Linked DNA regions of Persicobacter psychrovividus. The protein of the gene in region 1 interacts with the protein of each later gene in a pairwise test. Links are inferred from orthologs where the notes say so. Each region holds a gene or a part of one and is shown on either strand. Other genes may lie near its edges.

Region 1 (7,836 bases):
TACCAACGGTAGTGGATCGTTGGGTACAACAGGCGATCAGCCAAGTTTTAGTTCCGATTTACGAAAAGGAATTTTCACCTCATAGCTATGGGTTTCGTCCTGGCCGCAGTCAGCACCAGGCACTACTTCAGAGTCAAGAGATCTTATCAGAAGGCTATCGCTATGCGGTGGACTTAGATATGGAGAAGTTCTTTGACACGGTAAATCATAGTTATCTTATCACTTTACTGTCAGAACAAATCAAGGAAGGATCGGTGATTTCACTCATTCACAAATATTTGAATGCAGGTGTTGTGATCGGTCATAAATTTGAAGCAAGCACCGACGGCGTACCGCAGGGTGGACCATTGAGCCCATTATTGAGCAATGTAATGCTTAATGTGTTGGATCAAGAACTGACCAAGCGGGGACACCGATTCGTGCGCTATGCTGATGATATGATTATCTTTAGTAAAGGTAGAAAAGGAGCGGAACGACTCAAAAGAACAGTTACCCGATTTATTGAAGGTAGGCTGTATTTGAGGGTGAACAAGGAGAAAACGCAGGTAGTACCAAGACGGCAAATCAAATTTTTGGGATACTCCTTCTACATGTGGAAGGGAAAAGCACGTTTTCGAGTTCAAGCCAAAAGTATCAATCGGCTAAAGGATAAAATGCGTGCTATCACCAATAAAAGTAATGGTCTGGGCTATCAAAGGCGGAAAACCCTGCTATCTCAAACGATAAAAGGGTGGATCAATTACTACAAATTTGCCGAGATGAAAACCATCATGCAACGACTCGACGAGTGGTTACGCCGACGAATTCGGGCATTTACTTGGAAGAATTGGAAGCGGGTAAGAACACGGTTCAAGGAACTAAAGCGACTGGGTGCCGATACATCGAAAGCCTGGGAACACGCCAACACAAGAAAAGGACATTGGCGGATCGCAAAGAGCCCTGTATTACACAAAACCCTGACTGATGAAGTGCTTCGAGAACAAGGCTACGTCTCTCTAAAGACATACTATCTCTCTGTACACTGAATTAAGGAACCGCCCTGTACGGATCCGTACGCAGGGTGGTGTGGGAGGTGCACTGGTGAAAGAGGAAATTCTCTTTCACCAGCCATCTACCCTATTGATTTTAAATTAAAATATTGTGTTTTATATATGATGGGTTTTTTGTAGATTTTGAACATCTACTTTATTTACTGGTCGTAGATTTCCATCTATAAGCCAAAAAGATATTCACTTTTCGACTCAACCAAAACAACCTAATCATGAGTAAAATGAAAGCTTTTTTGAAACGTTATCGCTTTATCTTCGGAATTTTATTGGGGATGCTGATCTCTACCGACATTGTTGCCTTTTCTCAGGCTGTAAAAGAAGGAAAAACGGTCGAGTATGTGATCAGTGATTTTATGGATGTGCTTGCGACTAAGGAAGAGGGTAATTTTTAAAGCAAAAAAATATTTTCATAACATGTACGGACGTTGCATGCAACGTCCGTACTGATATGATTATATCACTTATCGTGATAAATTACGCCTGAAAATTCTCGTGGCCATTACAAATCGACATCGCTGTTACGATACGGATTTTGCCATCAATAAGCTCCACTTTGTTTTTTCCGATAATAAAATCCAAAGCATCCTCTTTAGGGAAAGGTACGCCTGAACATGCCATAAACTGAACATCTGCGCCCCATTTTTCAGTGATCGCCTCCACCAATGATTCCGCAGTAAACTGACCGTCATTTTGTTGAACCATGAAAATTACTTCGTGTACGTGTTGAATATTGTTCATAATCGTTATTTTATATCTTTGCTGTAAAGATCCATAGACCAAAATTGTGAATGATATGACCGATGTCATAAGCCCGATCATCCCCGAGGAAATATTAAGAAAAAATGGTGCCCAAAAGATCCCCTTCTCAGCACGGGAACGGATTTTTACCGAAGGTGACGCCCCTGTTTTTTATTATCAGATCGCTCAAGGTGAGGCGCAGATGATTCACTATTCCACGGAAGGGAGAACCTTTGTTCAGGGGATTTTCAAAGCCGGGGAAAGTTTTGGTGAGCCAGCAATTTTTGGCAATTTCCCCTATCCTTCTTCTGGGGAAATGCTTTCAGCAGGCAGTATTTGGCGCCTCAAGCGAACGGCATTTCTCGAGCTGTTATCTTCTTGCCCTGCCCTACACTTTAAATTTTCCGAAGTGCTTTCTAAGCGGCTACTATATAAATCGGTAATGCAAAGGGAAAGTACTGGTGACGTGGTTCACAGAATCGCCGAGCTTTTTAAATATATGGCCGAAGCACAACAGGCCGAGCGGCCATTTCTGATTTCACTGACCCGCCAAGAGGTTGCAGATCGTCTTGGTTTGCGGGTGGAGACGGTCATCAGGGCCATAAAAAAAATGGAAAAAGAAGGGATTGTCTCCCTGATCAACAAAAAGATTTGGCTAAAATAAAAAAAGGAAGAACCCTTGAGCGCTCTTCCTTTCCATAAAATCGTTATTTCTACTATTCGATTGTGATGTCGATGCAGCAAAATTTAGACCAAATTATATTCGCCTTCGATTTTTATATTAAAGTCCAATTTTTAGTCCTGTTTTTCCGCTTTCGGCTTTTAAAATCATGCCTGCCTCGCCTTTTTCAAGTCGGTATTTTATCGTGCGCATTCCACCTGTAGGCTTCGCGTTGGTGTCGCTGTCATTATAAATAGGGAACTCACGCACCAGCTGCCCACCCTCGATTACAAATCGATCGTGCCCCATATAACCTTGCTTTAAATCAGCGCTCAATTCGGGCATGTAAATGGGGCCAAATGATTTATTACTGTAGGAGGCATAGGCACGAACCTGCCCATAGGCACCACTCCCCTGGCTGTATTCAAAAAGATACAATTCCTTGTAGCCATCCTGGTCGAGGTCGGCCACATAGCCTTCCCGAACAATCCCTTCAATGGCCTCTTCATAAGGCTCTTTCATATTTTCAAAGCCCTCAGGTGTAATCGTAATTTTGTTGCCTGTGGAAGTATTGGGAATATGAACCACCATTTTCTGACCATCAAAATCAAAAGACTGATCAAAAGCGACACTTGTAGCGTCCTGACTGACCTCTTCAGTGGAGGCACTTTGTTTTTGCTCTTGTTTTTTAGACTCTGTACAGCTGAACAGTACAGTTGTCCCCATCATAGCAATAAGTATCGTTTTAAGGGTGTTCATAACTTTCCGTTTGATTTTTACCTGATTAAAGATGATCCAATATAATTTATTCCGGCTTACCTTTCTAATTTATCAATCGTGAAAAGTGCACCTTTTATAGGGCTTTTTATTCATCACCTGCCAAACTTGTGCCCGTTTGGTACTCGAAAATCCAACTAATGATGGGGCAAGAGCAGGTCATTTATAATTTAGGGAACAAAAAAACACCTGAGGTTGTCTCAGGTGTTTGCCATGTTTTTTGTCTGCTTCCTTAGCGTGGAACAGTCACATCGAACTGAAGTTTCACTTCTCCAGATTCAGTGAAAATTTCTGAACGGGAAAAGAAAAACAGCGCTTCGTTTGCAGCATTTTCTACACTGTCAGAACCATGTACGGCATTTTTACTCACGGATTCTGCAAATAACTTGCGGATCGTTCCTGATTTCGCTTCTTCAGGATTTGTACTGCCAATCAATTCACGGTAGCTCTGAACAGCATTTTCTTTTTCAAGAACCGCCACAACAATAGGGCCCGAGGTCATGAACTCAACCAACGAGCGGAAGAATGGGCGCTCTTTATGAATCCCGTAGAAAACTTCCGCTTGAGCGGTCCTCAGCTTGATCATCTTCATAGCGGCGATGCGGAAACCCGCGTCTGTAATTTTCGCCAAAATTGGGCCGATATACTCGTTATTGACCGCCCCAGGCTTGATCATCGTAAAGGTGAAATTTCCTGAATCCATAGTTTTTTTAGTTTGAGGTTGATGTTTGTTTATTGAAAATTCTAAAGTTTTTTTATAAATGCAAGAAAATCAGTTTAAAAAAGATTCGCCATTTTATGATAATGTTAAAGCGATTACTTTTTGCACCAAAAGGTACATTGCTGGTTTCCTTTATGCTCCCCGTGTTGTAATCTGTTGCATTATATAGTGTCGTCAATCTTCAATTGCTCGTTCACTACAGGTTTAAATGGCAGTTTATGAACAATTTAGTACATCTTGTTGAACTGAATAGTAATAGACAATATCGTTTTTTTTCAATAATAGTCGGCATGCCGAACATTTTTTTTGTATATTCAGTTAAGACCTAAACAGCTATGAAGAAAGAAGAAACTGTCGATTACATTTTCAAGGCGAGTTGGCATGCGATTTCCCGAATGTATAATCGTTACGCCTCCTCACAAGAGATTACCACATCGATCGGCTATGTGTTGTTGAATATCCACCCAACTGAAGGTACGCCTGCGACCAAAATTGCACCATTAATGGGGCTCGAAAGTCGCAGTTTATCGCGGTTACTCAAGAATATGGAAGAACGGGAGCTGATATATCGCGAAAAAGCGAAGTATGATCGGCGTTCAGTTTTAATCCATTTAACAGAAAAGGGCCGAAAAAAACGTGAAGTATCCATTGTTACTGTGCGGTCATTCAATGAGGCAGTTCGTAATGCGGTGGAAGATCAGGAACTGGAAGTGTTTTTCCGTGTTGCCTCGAAAGTTAACAGTGTTGTAGAACAAGCAAATAAAGAACAAATAAACTTGTTGGAGGATTTCCCTCTAACGACCAAATAGGTGAATAATACCCAAAACAAATTAAATTTTTTACCACACCATGAATCGATCTATTAAAAAAGCGGCTATCCTTGGCTCTGGAATTATGGGCTCAAGAATTGCCTGCCATTTGGCAAACATCGGCGTAGAAGTACTTTTGTTGGATATCTCTCCCAAAGAACTGACGCCCGAGGAGGAAAAGAAAGGTTTGAGCCTGGAGATGGCTGTTGTGAAAAACCGCATCGTTACCCAGATGTTCAACACAGCAGTAAAATCCAAGCCCGCCTCGCTTTATGATCCGGCTTTTGCGCAAAGAGTTACCCTGGGTAACTTCGATGATGATATGCCCAAAATTAAGGAGGTAGACTGGATTGTGGAAGTGGTGGTAGAAAATCTGGGCATCAAAAAGGTGGTGTTTGAGCAGGTGGAAAAATACCGTACGCCGGGAACTTTCATTACCTCAAATACCTCAGGAATTCCCATTCACCTGATGACCGAAGGCCGTTCGGAAGATTTCAAGAAGTATTTCTGCGGTACGCACTTTTTCAACCCGCCTCGCTATCTGAAGTTGCTCGAGGTTATTCCTACCCCTGATACCGATCCGGAAGTGGTGGATTTCTTCATGCATTATGGAGACCGATACCTCGGTAAAACCACTGTACGCTGTAAAGATACTCCTGCATTTATCGCCAACCGTGTTGGTATTTATGCGATTTTGAAGGTCGTGGATTCCATGCAGAAGTTTGGGCTGAATATCGACCAGATTGATAAATTAACCGGTCCGGTGATTGGCCGTCCGAAGTCGGCAACCTTCCGTACTTCTGATGTCGTAGGGCTGGATACCCTTGTGAAGGTCTCCAACAACCTTTATGCTACTTTGGAGAATGATGAGTCAAGAGAGACCTTTAATCTGCCTCCGGTGATCAACACCATGATCGAAAAACAATGGCTGGGGGATAAAACCAAGCAAGGCTTCTACAAAAAGACCAAAGACGAGAATGGCAACAAAGTGATCTTGACTTTGAACCTGGAAACGCTGGAGTATGAACCAAAGCAGAAGGCCTCTTTCCCTACTCTGGAAATGACCAAGCCTATTGATGACGTGAAGGAACGTTTCAAGGTATTGCTTTCCGGTAAAGACAAAGCGGGTGAATTTTATCGTGATTCTTTCTATGGTTTGTTCCAATATGTGTCTAACCGTATTCCTGAAATCACCGATGAGCTTTACAAAATAGACGATGCGATCTGTGCTGGTTTTGGCTGGGAAGTAGGTCCATTCAAAACCTGGGAATTGGTGGGGGTGAAAAAGACCGTCGCCAAAATGGAAGAAGCAGGTTACAAGCCTGCCCAATGGGTTTATGAAATGCTGGAGGCCGGTCATGAAACCTTCTTTAAGGCTGAAGGCGGAACCACGACTTTCTATGACATTCCTTCCAAATCCTATAAAGGTGTTCCTGGTACGGAAGAGTACATCATACTGGACAATTTGCGGGAAAGCAATGTGGTCTGGAAAAATTCAGGCACTACCCTTTTCGATATTGGCGATGGGGTATTGAACCTTGAGTTCCATACCAAAATGAATACCCTTGGTGGGGAAGTGATTGAAGGGATCAATAAGGCGATCAGTCTGGCAGAAGAAAAATACCGCGGTTTGGTGATTGCCAATAACGGGCAGAACTTCTCCGCAGGTGCCAACCTCGCTTTGGTATTTATGAATGCCATTGAACAGGAGTATGATGAGATTGACTTCATGATTGCGGCTTTCCAGAAGACCATGATGCGTGCCCGATATTCTTCGGTGCCTGTGGTGGTTGCTCCGCATGCCTTGACTTTAGGTGGAGGTTGTGAACTGACCCTGCATGCCGATCACGTTCAGATGGCCGGGGAAACCTACATTGGATTGGTGGAAGTCGGTGTTGGGCTGATCCCTGCCGGGGGAGGAACCAAAGAACTGACCATGCGCGCGGCTGATCGTGCCATGAGTGGAGATGTAGAGCTCAATACTTTACAGGAAACCTTCATGAATATTGCGATGGCTAAAGTGGCCACTTCCGCCTATGAAGCCAAAAATATGGGCATTATTACGGCTAAAGACAGCATTACCCTCAATAAAGATCGACAGATAGCCGATGCGAAGGCGGCTGTAATTCGCCTTGCGGATCAAGGATATACACAGGCTGCTGAGCGTACATTTAAGGTACAGGGCCGGTCAGGTATGGCCATGTTCTATGCTGGGGTAAACGGTATGCGAATGGGGAATTATATCTCTGATCACGACGTGAAGATTGCCAAGAAAATTGCCAACGTGATGTGTGGTGGTGACCTCTCGGCACCAACAGTTGTTTCCGAACAGTATTTGCTTGACCTCGAAAGGGAAGCCTTCCTGTCGCTGACAGGCGAGAAAAAGACCCTTGAGCGTATTCAGGCAATTCTCAATGGTGGCAAACCATTACGCAACTAATCCATTACCAAACGCAAAATTTAGAACCATGAATGCATATATCGTTGCCGGCTATCGTTCGGCAGTAGGAAAAGCAAAAAAGGGCGGTTTTCGATTCACCCGCCCCGATGATATTGCTGCGGATGTGATTAAACATTTGGTCAGTAAAGTAGAAGGTCTTGATACCAAAAGAGTCGATGATTTGATTGTGGGCTGTGCCATTCCTGAAGCGGAACAAGGCATGCAAATGGGGCGGATGATCTCCCTGTTGGCCTTGGGTATTGATGCCCCTGGCTTTATTGTGAACCGTTACTGCGGATCAGGCCTGGAGGCTATTGCCATTGCCAGTGCGAGAATTCATGCAGGGCAGGCAGATTGCATTATCGCTGGTGGTGCAGAGTCCATGTCGATGGTACCCATGATGGGTTATAAAACCGCCTTGAATTATAAAATTGCGGAAGAAACTCCCGATTACTATACTTCCATGGGACTGACGGCCGAGCAGGTAGCCCTGAAGTATGGCATCAGCAGAGCCGAAGCGGATGAGTTTGCTGTGAAATCTCACGCCAAAGCAGTGGAGGCGATCAAGCAAGGGAAATTCAAAGATGAGATCGTTCCGGTAACCGTTGAAGAGGTTTATCTGGATGAAAACATGAAACGCA
Region 2 (5,194 bases), 3.0 Mb from region 1 along the record:
ACTTGAAAATTGGCATTCCGACACCACTCAGCAACTGACACTATCCAACTTCTTGTCCTTTCATGATTTGGATATACGGGCGGTGTATAAAGTGGGATGTTGGACACAGCTTAAGCTTTGGGCAGGCATGATGGACCTTGATGATAATGACAACTATTTCAAGAAGATCGTAGCCGGACTCAAAAGATTAATTACGGCTAATGATCAGGCGTATCTACAATATTTACGTGCTTATGTGGCAGGTAAATCAGCCACTCAAAAGGAAGCACTCAACCGGATGTTCCACTATCTCATTTGGGATGATGCAGGAAAGAAACTGAACTTTGAAAATGAGCAGCAGGCGGTAAATAGATTGAAAGATTTTCCTGATCTGCTGCAGGAGTTTAATGAGATTATTGAACATCGCCTGGATCAGATTGATTACGTGATGCCGACATCATCTTTTGCTTTTCCCTGTCAGTTAAATTTGCATGCCCAATACAGCAGAACAGAGATTTTGGCCGCTTTTGGTGACAGTACGTTTGAAAAAAAATCCTCTTCAAGGGAAGGGGTATTGAGTATCAAAAAGGACAATATCGATCTGTTATTCGTTACTTTGGATAAATCTGAACGAGACTTTTCCACTTCGACAATGTATGAGGATTATGCCATAAGTGATACCTTATTTCATTGGCAATCGCAAAACAGTGCCACCCCTTTGCGCGGCGTAGGCCTTTCTTATATCGAACAAAAACGAAATAAGAAAAACATTCTACTATTTGTCCGAGAAAAGAAACGGGATGAATACGGCCTGACGATGCCATTTACCTTTTTAGGGCCTGTTGCTTATCGAAAACATCGTGGCGAAAAGCCGATGAGTATCGAATGGGCATTAGATGTACCTATGCCGGCAAGTTTGGTCTCAGTAAGTAAAAAGATGGGGTAAGGGATATCGAGGCTATTAGAGCTATCACGAGAGGGGCTCTCGCGATAGACAGGGTAAAATAAAAATCATGGTAATCCTTTTCATCAAGGTCCTTTTCAACACTTGCTAATGTTTCATTTTTCCATGGAATAAATCTCATGCCTATTACGAAAAGCCTTTGTCATGGCTCTTGTGCCGAAGGTGCATTTAGTAATAGCTTCGGGTTTTAACCCGATGAAAATAAAGATTAAGATGTGAGATTCTCACCACTCCACTTCCTTCAACCCCTTTTCTTTCAAATATTTATTCGTTTTACTGAAGTGCTCATTCCCCAAAAAACCGCGGTGTGCTGATAGTGGCGAAGGGTGTGCGGAGGTTAAAATACAATGTTTACTTTCATCAATTAAGCTCGCCTTCTTTTGTGCATAAGCGCCCCAGAGGATGAAAACGACATGCTCCTTTTCATCTGCAATTTTTTGAATTACCGCATCAGTAAATGTTTCCCAACCTTGCTTTTGGTGGCTTCCTGCTTTCCCATTTTCTACCGTTAGCGTGGCATTCAACAGCAAAACTCCCTGGTCGGCCCAACGTTCCAAATTACCGCTGAAGGGAGGATCAATGTCCAGATCACGCTTCAGTTCTTTGAAAATATTGCGTAATGAAGGTGGGAAGGCGACCCCATCCATCACCGAAAAACTCAATCCATGTGCTTGCCCCATGCCGTGGTAAGGGTCCTGTCCCAATATTACAACTCGGGTATTTTGAAATATCGACCGCTCAAAAGCATTGAATACCATGGGTTTTGGCGGGTAAACGATACTGTTTTTATAGGCTTCGTCCACAAATTTTTCCAGTGATTTAAAATAGGGCTGAGCGGTTTCATGAGCCAGTATTGTCTGCCAGTCGGCAGGGAGTTGGAGGGAGTTCATATCAATCGTATGGTTTAAAAGGAAGTCCAAAATTAACAATTTTTACCGAGAAGCGTTATGCCTCCGAACAGTTAGTGAGCAAATACAGAAATATAGAAAATTGTATATTTGATTAAAAAAATTACCTACTAACTTACAGCTTTTACGACATGTTGCTTAGTTAATGAAAAAAAAGGGATTGATTTTGATGCTATTGTGTACTGCGTTTATTTCCGCATTTGCACAGGATGTAGTAGAAGGGCAGGATAATTTTGAGAAAGGATCCATGGAATTTGTGGAGCAAGTAATGGACTTGATCACTATTGACCGTCCAAAATATACACTTTCATTTTATCCTCTGCTGGATTACAGTGAGCAGGTTGGCCTGGATGTGGGCATCATGCCTGTGATCGTTTTTAAATCTCATCTGCAGGAAGTTCAGAAAAGTAAGTACAGCCGCCCAACTTCTATTGTCCCCTCTTTTTCTTACTCTACAAAAGGACAACTGCACCTTGATGCCGATTTAATTTATTATAATCCAAATGGGTGGCTGGTGACCTCTCGAATGTTATGGACACGTATTCCCGATACTTTTTTTGGAATTGGTGGACCGACAGGCGAAGAAACGAGTTTTTTCGCCAATACCTTTGGCCTCGAAGGCGTAGTGTTGCACCCTATCACGGACAAGTTCTTTCTGGGAGGTTCTTATGACCTTTCCTGGGTAAGCAATTCAGGCTTCTCGAATGGCGGACTGAATGAAAATATAAATGGGTATGAAGGAGGTTTTTTAACGGGAATAGGGCTTGATGCGCGTTTCGACACGAGAAATGACATTCTCTATCCTACCAAAGGTGAGATTTTTACTTTTGATTACCGCTATTATTTCGGTGATTTTACTTTTCAGCATTTTGAGCTTGATTTGGCCTCCTTTTGGTCGATTGGTTCACCCAAAAATGTGATCGGAGTGCAAGGGTATTATGAGTTTGTGGTGGGAGACGATGTGCCATTTTACAAATTACCCTCCTTGGGTGGCAGTCGATTGCTGCGTTCAATAGGCCACCCAAACAAGTATATCGATAATCATATCTATTATTTACAGACAGAATATCGCCGTCATATTTATGGCCGATTTGGTGCCGCTTTTTTCGGTGGTTGGGGTAACCGTCGGGAAGATTGGTCGGCCTCCCTGACCCGAGATGGCAAGTGGATGTGCGGTGCGGGGCTTCGGTTTCAGTTATTGCCTAAAGATCACATCAATTTCAGGCTTGATATCGGGAAGAGTCCTGGGGAAGAAGTGGCTATTTTCTTTACCATGCGGGAATCTTTTTAAGCTGTTAAGTGTTCGGTCAATACATCGCCTGAGTAAATGCTTAAGCTAATGGTGTAGCTCCTGATTATTGCACGGCGTCATATTGTCAACAGATGTTCATAGATTTTTTATTTGGTAAATCGAATATCACCAACCCCAAATCATCTTCATTATCAACTGACGGCTACTGATTCGGCTTTATTCACATTTAATCAGCTTGGGCAGTTTTTTATCCAAATCTGAAATACGATATTGAGTATTTTATACCTGAAAGCACATTTCGATCGAATTAGCATGACCCGAAAAGAAAGATACGAAGGCATATTAAGTTATTTTGCCGAAGCGCAACCCGAAGTAGAAACGGAGCTGCATTACTCCAACCCTTTTGAACTCATTGTGGCGGTGGCACTTTCTGCCCAATGCACCGACAAGCGGGTGAATATGGTAACCCCTGCCCTGTTTCAGGATTTTCCTACGCCAGCGCATTTGGCCAATGCTCATTTTGATGAGCTATTTCCATATATTCGAAGCATCAGTTACCCCAACAATAAGACTAAACACCTGATTGGAATGGGTAAAATGCTTGTAGAGGATTTCAATAGCGAGGTGCCTTCAACGATCAAAGAGCTGGTAAAATTGCCTGGGGTTGGTCGGAAAACGGCCAATGTAATCGTATCGGTGGTTTATGATCAGCCTGCAATGGCCGTGGACACGCATGTGTATCGGGTTTCTAAACGTATTGGTTTGGTCAACATGACCTCCTCAACCCCTTTGGAAGTCGAAAAACAATTGATGCGGCATATTCCTACGGAAGTGGTGCCCAAAGCACACCATTGGCTGATTTTGCATGGGAGGTACGTTTGTTTGGCGCGCCGACCTAAATGTGAAGATTGCAAGATCACGGCTTTTTGTAAGGCTTATGATAAGCAAGTATTTACCTTTTAAATTTATCACTGAGGAGCATTTTATATGACTCCTTTTTTATTGATTATCCATTTCCAAAAAATCGATCTTCTTTATGTCTGCAATACACCTCATCTGGGACAAGCAAAATCAAAACGGCGAAGCACTTATCAATAAAATGCTTGGTGCATGTGAACACATGGGAAACCAGCCGTTGAGTTATCAACAAATACCTTTATCAATAGGAACAATTTACCTTGCGGTGAATAATTTACTGATCGGTGAACTGGAGAAAGCGACACTTCAGCCGCTCAAGGATAAAGAAAGCACTTGTTTTGCAGCAATGGAAGGCGATTTATTTAACTATCATGATATTAAGAATAACTTAATGGATAGTGGGGTGCATTTCAGCTCTCTTTCCGATGCTGAAGTGTGGATGGAATGGTGCAAAAATGACGAATTTGAATCCTTTTCTAACCTAAACGGAGATTTTGCGGGCTTTTTTGTGGATAAGTCTGTTGATAAGTTGATAATTGTGGATAACTCGAAGAGCGGTCGGTCGGTTTATCATTATGAGGACAAGAATTATTTGGTATTATCCTCCGCTTTTCAGGCAATTTCAGCGACAGCGTTACCTGTTAAATCCATTGATAATTTGGTAGTTAGTCAAATTTTGGCGCAGGGTTTTGCTTCAGGTAATCAAACTTTGTTTAAAAACATTCAAAAGCTTACATCATTAAAAGTATATAAATATGACTGTGGAGATCTGTCTGGCAACTTATCCACAATCGTGGGTAAGTCCGTGGATAAAGTTTCTCAAGGTGAAAATATCACCAATTTAGATGCTTTGGAGGAAGCTCTGGTCGATGCCTTATTCATGGAAACTACTGCTGAAAAGAACATCGGTTTATTGTTTACTGGAGGGCAAATTTCTACCTCTTTGGCTACTGCAGGGCGTGTTGGAGGGGTAAGGGCAGCCCTGACTTACAGCTTGGCTAATGCCCCCAAAGAAGGTGATAAACGCTACGGTGATTTCCGCTTTGCTGAAGATACGTCCTATGAGGAGGGATTAGCATTATATCAAGAAGTCCTCTCTGATAAATCTTTGGAGATGTGGGATGAATTTATTCAGAAAATGGAAAGCCCGGTATTGACAGCATCAGCCTTTGT

What was found.
Region 2: the proteins of ndk (region 1) and ung interact in binary tests that used the Escherichia coli proteins (3 or more experiments, as listed by UniProt). The link is inferred for Persicobacter psychrovividus from one-to-one orthologs.

What each region holds. Positions count from the first base shown.
Region 1 is NZ_AP025292.1:56,468-64,303, forward strand. The notes cover bases 2,194-5,074. They hold ndk (nucleoside-diphosphate kinase), read right to left. Parts: upstream 3,929-5,074; coding sequence 3,458-3,928; downstream 2,194-3,457. Other genes in these bases: AABK40_RS00240 (Crp/Fnr family transcriptional regulator), read left to right, coding at 2,194-2,451; AABK40_RS00245 (hypothetical protein), read right to left, coding at 2,569-3,207; AABK40_RS00255 (MarR family winged helix-turn-helix transcriptional regulator), read left to right, coding at 4,282-4,755; AABK40_RS00260 (3-hydroxyacyl-CoA dehydrogenase/enoyl-CoA hydratase family protein), read left to right, coding at 4,796-5,074. In the rest of the region: ltrA (group II intron reverse transcriptase/maturase), read left to right, coding at 1-1,025; AABK40_RS00230 (hypothetical protein), read left to right, coding at 1,262-1,441; AABK40_RS00235 (DUF2492 family protein), read right to left, coding at 1,524-1,787; more of AABK40_RS00240, read left to right, coding at 1,843-2,193; more of AABK40_RS00260, read left to right, coding at 5,075-7,195; AABK40_RS00265 (acetyl-CoA C-acyltransferase), read left to right, coding at 7,224-7,836. UniProt on the Escherichia coli protein: Major role in the synthesis of nucleoside triphosphates other than ATP. The ATP gamma phosphate is transferred to the NDP beta phosphate via a ping-pong mechanism, using a phosphorylated active-site intermediate.
Region 2 is NZ_AP025292.1:3,065,734-3,070,927, reverse strand. Bases 1-2,717 are described here. They hold ung (uracil-DNA glycosylase), read right to left. Parts: upstream 1,834-2,717; coding sequence 1,168-1,833; downstream 1-1,167. Other genes in these bases: AABK40_RS13235 (BamA/TamA family outer membrane protein), read left to right, coding at 1,997-2,717; AABK40_RS13245 (DUF3427 domain-containing protein), read left to right, coding at 1-925. Also shown: more of AABK40_RS13235, read left to right, coding at 2,718-3,142; nth (endonuclease III), read left to right, coding at 3,416-4,066; AABK40_RS13225 (asparagine synthase-related protein), read left to right, coding at 4,140-5,194. UniProt on the Escherichia coli protein: Excises uracil residues from the DNA which can arise as a result of misincorporation of dUMP residues by DNA polymerase or due to deamination of cytosine.